Linked DNA regions of Immundisolibacter sp.. The protein of the gene in region 1 binds, or shares a complex with, the protein of each later gene. Links are inferred from orthologs where the notes say so. Each region holds a gene or a part of one and is shown in the gene's direction. Other genes may lie near its edges.

Region 1 (4,657 bases):
ACCAGCGCCAGCTGACGCGCGCCATCAAGCGCGCCCGTTTCCTGTCGCTGCTGCCATACAGCGACGCGCACTAGACCGGTGACCGGGGCGCCCGCCGCCGGCGATCGCCTGGCGACGCTGGCGGCCTGGCTGGCGACTGGTGGATGGTCGGCGGCGGCTCTGTTGGCGGCGCTGGCAGTCGGTCTGCTGGCCGCGCTGCTGCTGCCGGGCGCGGTGTTACTGCTGCCGCTGGCGCTGGCCTGCAACGTGGCCGGCATCAGCCTGCTGGCGCTCGAAGCCGGTCCGCAGGCCGCGCTGCGCAGCCTGCTGCTGATGATCCTGTTGCTGGCACCGCTGGTCCTTCTGGGCGGCGCCGGTCTGCTCGGGCCGGCCCTGCTGTTTGCCTGGTTGCCGGGCCTGGCCGCCGGCTTTGCGCTGCGATCCGCGCGCAGCCTGCCCTTGGCGCTGGTCGTGCTGACGGCGCTGGCGGTGACGGTGGTGCTGGTTGTGAACCAGACCGGCCTGCCGACCGGCGAGCCCGAAGGCCGCCAGGCGTTGGTCGATGCGCTGGTCAAGCTGAACCCGAGGCTACCGGCGGGCGAACTCGATGCAGCACTGGATCTGATGCTGCAACTGGCCGGCGGCCTGCTGGCGCTGGTGCTGCTGGGCGCGTGGACCGGCGGCCTGGCCCTGGGCCGCAGCCTGCAGGCGCGGCTGCGGCGGCCGGGCGCGTTCGCGCAGGAGTTTCGCGCGCTGCGCTTCGGGCGCGCGTACAGCCTGCTGGAGCTGACTGCGGTGGCGGCGGCCTTGGGGCTGCGCCTGGCCGCTGGCGGCCTGGCGGTGGAACTGGCGCTGGTGCTGGCGCTGCCGCTGTTGCTGCAGGGGCTGGCCCTGGTGCACGCGGAAACGGCGCGGCGCGGCTGGTGGCGCCGCCTGCCGTGGGCGGTGTACCTGATGCTGGTGCTGGCCACGCCGCAGATCGGGTCGCTGCTGGTGATACTGGGGCTGGTGGATAATTGGCTCGATTTCAGAAACCGCCCGCTGCGCTGAGCGCGGGCACCCGGGCAACGCCAAACGACGCGGCGCTGCCCGCGGGCCACGGATGGCCCGCCGCGAATCGGTCACGCAGGTGACCGATTCGGCGAAGGCGCGGCCGGTCCAGGACCGGCCGCGGCGTACGCTGAGAAATCCAGGATGGATTTATTCAGCGATTAACCTAGCAACAGCCTGGAGGCTGCGGTCATGCAAGTGATTCTGATGGAAAAAATTCGGCACCTGGGCAACGTCGGTGACCGGGTCGAGGTCAAGGGCGGCTATGGTCGCAACTACCTGCTGCCGACCGGCAAGGCCGTGTTCGCATCGCGTGACAACATCGCGCGCTTCGAGGAACAGCGGGCCGCCATCGAGAAAGCCGCCGCCGAAACCCTGGCCAAGGCGCAGGCCCGCGCCGCCGCCCTGCAGGATGTGACCGTGACCATCGCCCACAAGGCCGGTGACGGCGGCCGCCTGTTCGGGTCGGTCACCACGCGCGAGATCGCCACCGCGCTGACCGCCGCCGGGCATGCGGTGGACAAGCAGGAGCTGAACCTGCCCGAGGGCGCCATCCGCACCCTGGGCAGCTTCCCGCTGGACGTGAACCTGCACGCGGACCTGGTGGCGCGCGTCACCGTCGAGGTGGTGGCGGAGTAATCCCCTACCCGGCTCGCCCCATGGCCGACCCGGCCGCACTCAAGGTTCCGCCGCATTCCATCGAGGCCGAACAGTCGGTACTCGGTGGCCTGCTGCTGGAAGGCGCCGCCTGGGACCTGGTCTCGGACCGGCTGGTCGACGAGGACTTCTACCGCCAGGACCATCGCCTGATCTACCAGGCCATCCGGCGCGTCTACGACCAGGGCCGGCCGTGCGACCTGATCACGGTCGCCGAGTGCCTGGAACAGTCCGAAGAGCTCGAGCGCGCCGGCGGCATGGCCTATCTGGGCCTGCTGGCCGGCGGCGTAGCCAGCGCCGTCAACATCGCCGCCTATGCGGACATCGTGCGCGAGCGGGCCATCGCTCGGCACCTGATCAGCGTCGGCAGCAACATCGCCGACAGCGGCTTTCACCCGCAGGGCCGCCCGGTCGCCGAACTGCTCGACGCGGCCGAAAGCCAGGTATTCGAGATCGCCGAACGCGGCGCGCGCGCCCGCTCGGGCTTCTCCGCCATCAAGGATCTGCTGCCGACGGTAGTGGAGCGCCTGGACGCCCTGTACCGCTCCGGCGTTGCCATGACCGGCGTGTCCACCGGCTTCACGGACCTGGACCGCATGACCTCGGGCATGCACCCGGCCGAGATGATCATCGTCGCCGGCCGGCCGTCCATGGGCAAGACGTCCTTCGCCATGAACATCGTCGAGAGCGTGGCCATCCGGGCCCGCCAGCCGGTGGCCGTGTTCAGCATGGAAATGCCGGCCGAACAACTGGCACTGCGCATGATCTCCTCGCTGGGCCGGGTCGACGCCCACCGCGTGCGCACCGGCCAGCTGCACGACGACGACTGGCCGCGCGTGACCTCGGCCGTGACGCTGCTGGGCGAGTCCAACATTTTCATCGACGACACACCCTCGCTGTCGCCGATGGACCTGCGCGCCCGTGCCCGGCGCCTGAAACGCCAGCACGGCCTGGGCCTGATCGTGGTCGATTACCTGCAGCTGATGCAGGTGCCGGGCGCCAAGGACAACCGGGTGCTCGAAATCTCCGAGATTTCGCGCTCCCTCAAGGCCCTGGCCAAGGAATTGTCGGTGCCGGTGATCGCGCTGTCGCAGCTGAACCGCTCGCTCGAAACGCGGCCCAACAAGCGCCCGGTGATGTCGGACCTGCGCGAATCGGGCGCCATCGAGCAGGATGCCGACGTGATCCTGTTCATCTACCGCGACGAGGTGTACAACGAAGACAGCGCCGACAAGGGCAAGGCCGAGATCATCATCGCCAAGCAGCGCAACGGGCCGATCGGTCACCTGTTCCTGGCGTTCCTGGGCGCCTACACGCGCTTCGAGGATCTGGCGCAGGACTACGGCGGCTATGACTGACCCGGTCGAGCGCTGACCCCCATGGCGCGCGACCGCAGCCAGTACCGCTGCGCCGAGTGTGGCGCGAGCTTCGCCCAGTGGGCCGGGCAGTGCTCCACCTGCGGCGCCTGGAACAGCCTGGTCGAGCAGACCGCCGCGCCGGCCGTGCGCGGCGGCGTCAGACAGCCGGCCACCGGCTGGAGCGGCGAGCGCAGCGTGGTGCGCCTGCGCGAGGCGCGCGCCGGCGCACCGGCGCGCCTGGCCACCGGCTCATCGGAACTCGACCGCGTGCTCGGCGGCGGCCTGGTGCCCGGATCGGTGGTGCTGCTCGGCGGCGATCCTGGCATCGGCAAGTCCACACTGCTGCTGCAAACGCTGGCGCGCTTGGCCGATGCCGTCCCCGTGCTGTACGCCAGCGGCGAGGAATCCGCAGCCCAGATCGCCGCCCGCGCGCAGCGCCTGCAACTGGGCGACGCCGACCTGCCGCTGCTGATCGACGCGCGGCTGGAAGCGATCCTGGACGCCGCCGCCGACTGTCAGGTGCTGGTGGTGGACTCCATCCAGACGCTGATCTCGGAAACCGTGGCCTCGGCCGCCGGCTCCGTGTCGCAGGTACGCGAGTGCGCCGCCCGCCTGACGCGCATGGCCAAGACGCACGGCACCAGCGTGCTGATCGCCGGCCACGTCACCAAGGACGGCGCGCTGGCCGGCCCGCGCGTGCTCGAGCACATCGTCGACACGGTGCTCTATTTCGAGGGCGACAGCACCAGCCCCTACCGCATCGTGCGCGCCTTCAAGAACCGCTTCGGCTCGGTCAACGAGCTGGGCGTGTTCGCCATGACCGAAACCGGCCTGCGGGAAGTCAGCAACCCGTCCGCCATCTTCCTGACCCGGCACCCGCGCCCGGTGGCCGGCAGCGTGGTGATGGCGACGCTTGAAGGCACCCGCCCGCTGCTGCTGGAAGTGCAGGCGCTGGTCGAATCGAGCCCGCTGGGCACCCCGCGCCGGCTCACGCTGGGCATGGACGGCAGCCGCCTGGCCATGCTGCTGGCGGTGCTGCACCGGCACGCCGGCGTGGCGCTGTTCGACCAGGACGTGTACGTGAACCTGGTCGGCGGCATCAAGGTGACCGAAACGGCCACCGACCTGCCGGTGCTGCTGGCGGCCCTATCGAGCCTGCGCAACCGGCCGCTGCCCGCCGACCTGCTCAGCTTCGGCGAAGTGGGCCTGGCCGGCGAGGTGCGCCCCGTGCGCGGCGGCCAGGAGCGCCTCGGCGAAGCCGCCAAGCTCGGCTTCAAGCGCGCCGTGGTCGGCAAGCTGAACGCCCCGCGCAAGGCCATCCCCGGCCTCGAAGTGCTGGCGCTGGAGCACCTGGGCGAGATCGGGGACGTGTTCGCGCGGCTGGTGGATTAGGAAAACACCGAAATATCAGCGCATCGCTGGCGGGTCGGTTGGACCAGCAAGGCGCGCCGCCGTCGTCCGCGGCGTGGCCAGTCATGGATGACCGGGGCCTGCGTTATCTCAACGGTCCTGCTTGGCCTTTTTGACGGCCTTGGCCTCTTTCTTTTCCTTGACGGTCTTGGCCGGCTTTTTCTTCACTTCCTTTTTCTTGTCCATGCCTTTGCTCATGACGA
Region 2 (3,771 bases), on another replicon or contig:
CGAGCTGCGCGGCTGCCCGGGCAAAGAAGACTTCTCGCCCAGCTTCACCATGGAAAGTTCGGGCCTGGCGCAAGTGCGCAGCGCCATCGTCGGCGGCCTGATCTTCGCCACCCTGCACGAGGGCACGCCCGACATCGACACCTGGCTGGGGCGCACGCAGCCGGCGCTGCTGCAGCTGCTGGGCGGCGACGGACGCCTGCAACTGCTCGGCTACCAGAAGGTCAGCTACGACTGCAACTGGAAGGCCTACGTCGACAACGACGGCTACCACGCCCCGCTGCTGCACCTGGCCTTCAAGATGCTGAACTGGCAGGGTGGGAAGGGCTCCCAGTACGCCACCGAGAATGGGCACCTCGCCTTCGAGTCGGAACTGAAGGTGCCAAACAACCCTGGCTTCCTGAAGGACCCGTCGCTGATCGCCTTCAAGGGCAGCCACACCTCCAAGGGCTCGGTCATCGTCAGCCTGAATCCGCTGACGGTGATGACCAAGCACCTGGACATGATCAACGTGCGCTTCGCGGTGGCTCGCTCGCTGCTCAAGACCGAGGTGCACTACGCCTATTTCGCCCACCTCGACGACGACGCGGACATGGTGCGCCACCGCCTGCGCCAGTCCTCGAACATGCTCGGGCCGTGCGGCATGGTGTCGATGGAGGATGCGTCCATATTCCTGCGCGTGCAGCAGGGCAATCGCACGCCGGGCAACGCCGTGTTCCAGAAGGGCGTCAAGCAGGAACAGGGCATGTGGTTCGATTTCAAACAAAACGACGAGGCCGGGAATCTGCCCAAGTGGGAGTACTACCGGCGCGTCATGGGCTTCGTACGAGAGGAGAACTGATCAATGACCCAGGAAGCGTTGCAGCAGATCGACGCGCTGCAGACCCGCTACATCGCCGCGCTGGACAACAAGGACATGTCCGGCTGGCTGGACACCTTCGCCAGTGACGGTTCCTACATCTGCATCGCCAAAGAAAACGAGGAAAGCGGCCTGCCGCTGGCGCTGATGATGGACGACTGCCACGAGCGCCTGGAAGACCGTGTCACCTACGTGACCAAGGTCTGGGCCGGCACCTTCGAGGACTACCAGACCCGCCATTTCGTGCAGCGCATCGCCTGCACGCCCAAGGGCGGCGACCTGTACGAGACGGTGAGCAACTTCACCGTGTTCTATACCGACTCGGCCGGCAACACCGGCACCCTGGTCTGCGGCCGCTACGTGGATCAGATCGTGGTCGGCAACGGCGGCGCCAAGCTCAAGTCCCGCCGCGCGGTGATGGATACCAACGTCGCGCCACGCTACATCGTGTATCCCATCTGACTCAAGGTCGTTGGCAGCTCGCGGCCGCCATGACGGCCGCGAGCCCGCCTTCCCCGGCCCGCCCGCCCGCGCTATCGTGGGCGACATGAGCGGCCGGATACCCGAAGACTTCATCGACGCCGTCCTGGCGCGCACCGACATCGCCGAGGTCATCGGCGCGCGCGTGCCGTTGCGCCGCAGCGGCCGCGAACTGGCCGGCCGCTGCCCGTTCCACGAAGAAAAAACCCCGTCGTTCACCGTCAGTCCGCAAAAGCAGTTCTATCACTGCTTCGGCTGCGGCGCGCACGGCACGGTGATCGGCTTTCTGATGGCGCTCGACCGGCTCGACTTTCGCGAGGCCATCGCGGAGCTTGCCCAGCGCGCCGGCATGACGCTGCCGGAGGAGAGCCCGCAGGCGCACGAATCAGGGACCTCGCTGGCGGCGCTGTACGAGGTGCTGGCCGCGGCCAGTGCCTTCTACCGCAAGCAACTGCGCCATCACCCGGCCGCAGCCGGCGCGGTCGAGTACCTGAAAAATCGCGGCCTGGATGGCAAAACCGCGGCGCGTTTTCACCTCGGCTTCGCGCCGGACGGGTGGGATGGCCTGGGCCGCGCGCTGGGCGAGCGGTACGGAGTCGATTTGCTGCGCCAGGCCGGCCTGCTGACCGGCGACGATGGCGGGCGCGGCCATGACCGTTTTCGTGGCCGGGTGATGTTCCCGATCGAGGACCGTCGCGGCCGGGTGATCGGCTTCGGCGGCCGCATCATCGGCCGGGGCGAGCCCAAATACCTCAATTCGCCCGAAACCCCCGTCTTTCACAAGGGCCGCGAACTGTACGGCCTGCCCAACGTGCTCCGGCAGGCACGCAACCCGCAGCAGCTGTTGGTGGTCGAAGGCTACATGGACGTTGTGATGCTGGCCCAGCATGGCATTGACCACGCCGTCGCCGTGCTCGGCACCGCACTGACGGCCGAGCACCTGCGGGCCGCCTTTCGGGTCACACCGCGGCTGGTGCTGTGCTTCGATGGCGACAACGCCGGGCGACGGGCGGCCGAGCGGGCCGTCGACAATGCCCTGCCGGAACTGGCCGACGGGCGCGAGCTGCGCCTGCTGTTCCTGCCCGAGGGCGAAGACCCGGACTCGCTGGTGCGGCGCATCGGCAAGGATGCGTTTCTGGAGCTCGCCGGCCAGGCGGTGCCGGTGTCGCGTCACCTGATCGATCGCCTGCTGCGCGAGGTGGACCTGACGTCCACGGAAGGCCGGGCGAAGCTGGCGGCGCTGGCCAAGCCCCTGCTCGACAAGCTGCCAGCCGGCACCTACCGGGACCTGCTGGGCGACGAGATTTCCCGGCACGTTGGGCGCGCCCTGCCCGCGCTGGTCGCCAAGGCTGCCCGCGCGCGGCCCACACCTCGCTCGGGCAGTCACCCCTCGCTGGTGCGACGCGCCGTCCTGTTGCTGGCCCATTACCCGCACCTGGCGGCGCAGCTGGGCGACCTGTCGGCGCTGGCGGCCGTGCGCCGGCCCGGCATGGATTTTTTGAACCGCCTGCTGGAGGCGATTGCCGGCCTGCCGCAACCCCGACTCGATCGCCTACTCGAGCATTGGCGTGGCACCCCCGACGGCGAGGCCCTGGCGCGGGTGCTGACCGGCAGCGAACTGGTGCCGCAGGAAGCTGCCCTGGCTGCCCAGGAACTGGAGCAGATCGTCGCCCGGCTGTTGCCGCAGGCGACGCGCGGCCGACTCGGCGAGCTGCTGCACGGCGCGGCGCCCAGCCAGCTCGACGCCCAGCAGCGGGCCGAGGTACTGGCGCTCTTGAAACATCGCGGCGGCGCCCCGACTTGACGCTGCTGAACTATAATCACCGGTTCCGCCCAAATCGCATCGAGGTGTCCCATGGATAACGGTGTCGACCACCCCGAAGAAAATTCCGAACTGAAGCAGCTGCTGGCGCTCGGTCGCGCCCGGGGTTATCTCACCTACGGTGAGATCAACGACCACCTGCCGCAAGACATCGTCGACGCCGAGCAGCTCGAAAGCATCGTTGCCATGCTCACTGAGATGGGCATCCGCGTGTCGGATGCGCCGCCGGACATGGAAGAGCTGCTCATGAGCGGCGAGAGCGTGACCGAGGACGAGGCGGTCGAAGAGGCCGCCGCGGCGATGACCGCGGTCGAGCGCGAAGGCCGTACCACCGACCCCGTGCGCATGTACATGCGCGAAATGGGCACCGTGGAGCTGCTGACGCGGGAAGGCGAGATCGCCATCGCCAAGCGCATCGAGGCCGGCCAGCAACAGGTTGTGGCCGCCTTGCTGCAACTGCCGCGGGCACTGGACGAAGTCTTTGGCCTGTACGACCAGGTGCAGGCCGGACAGCTGCGCCTGCCCTCCTTCGTCGCCGGCTTCTACGAATCGGACGAGCCGGAAGCGCCGCCGGTCGCCGAGGTGGTCGAAGAAGCGACGGCCAGCGCCGAAA

What was found. The genes of interacting proteins can lie anywhere in the genome.
Region 2: the proteins of dnaB (region 1) and dnaG are in contact, whole or in part, in a crystal structure (PDB 2R6A), measured with the Geobacillus stearothermophilus proteins. The link is inferred for Immundisolibacter sp. from one-to-one orthologs. Residues at the interface, in WP_033016901.1 of Geobacillus stearothermophilus: Ser13, Glu15, Ala16, Gln18, Glu91, Leu92, Asp94, Ala95, Val96, Pro97, Thr98, Ala99, Ala100, Asn101, Tyr104, Tyr105, Ile108; in WP_049624496.1 of Geobacillus stearothermophilus: Lys456, Leu457, Leu458, Pro459, Ala460, Asn463, Ala464, Leu467, Leu535, Leu536, Ile537, Ala538, Gln544, Glu545, Asp548, Tyr549, His552.

The regions. Positions count from the first base shown.
Region 1 is NZ_JACIZD010000002.1:287,033-291,689, forward strand. What follows is about bases 962-3,866. They hold dnaB (replicative DNA helicase), read left to right. Parts: upstream 962-1,688; coding sequence 1,689-3,044; downstream 3,045-3,866. Other genes in these bases: H5U26_RS05165 (hypothetical protein), read left to right, coding at 962-1,029; rplI (50S ribosomal protein L9), read left to right, coding at 1,222-1,668; radA (DNA repair protein RadA), read left to right, coding at 3,066-3,866. In the rest of the region: rpsR (30S ribosomal protein S18), read left to right, coding at 1-74; more of H5U26_RS05165, read left to right, coding at 79-961; more of radA, read left to right, coding at 3,867-4,436. UniProt on the Escherichia coli protein: The main replicative DNA helicase, it participates in initiation and elongation during chromosome replication. Travels ahead of the DNA replisome, separating dsDNA into templates for DNA synthesis.
Region 2 is NZ_JACIZD010000001.1:165,495-169,265, reverse strand. The notes cover bases 877-3,771. They hold dnaG (DNA primase), read left to right. Parts: upstream 877-1,403; coding sequence 1,404-3,140; downstream 3,141-3,771. Other genes in these bases: rpoD (RNA polymerase sigma factor RpoD), read left to right, coding at 3,192-3,771; H5U26_RS00785 (aromatic-ring-hydroxylating dioxygenase subunit beta), read left to right, coding at 877-1,318. Outside these bases: H5U26_RS00790 (aromatic ring-hydroxylating dioxygenase subunit alpha), read left to right, coding at 1-838; more of H5U26_RS00785, read left to right, coding at 842-876. UniProt on the Escherichia coli protein: RNA polymerase that catalyzes the synthesis of short RNA molecules used as primers for DNA polymerase during DNA replication.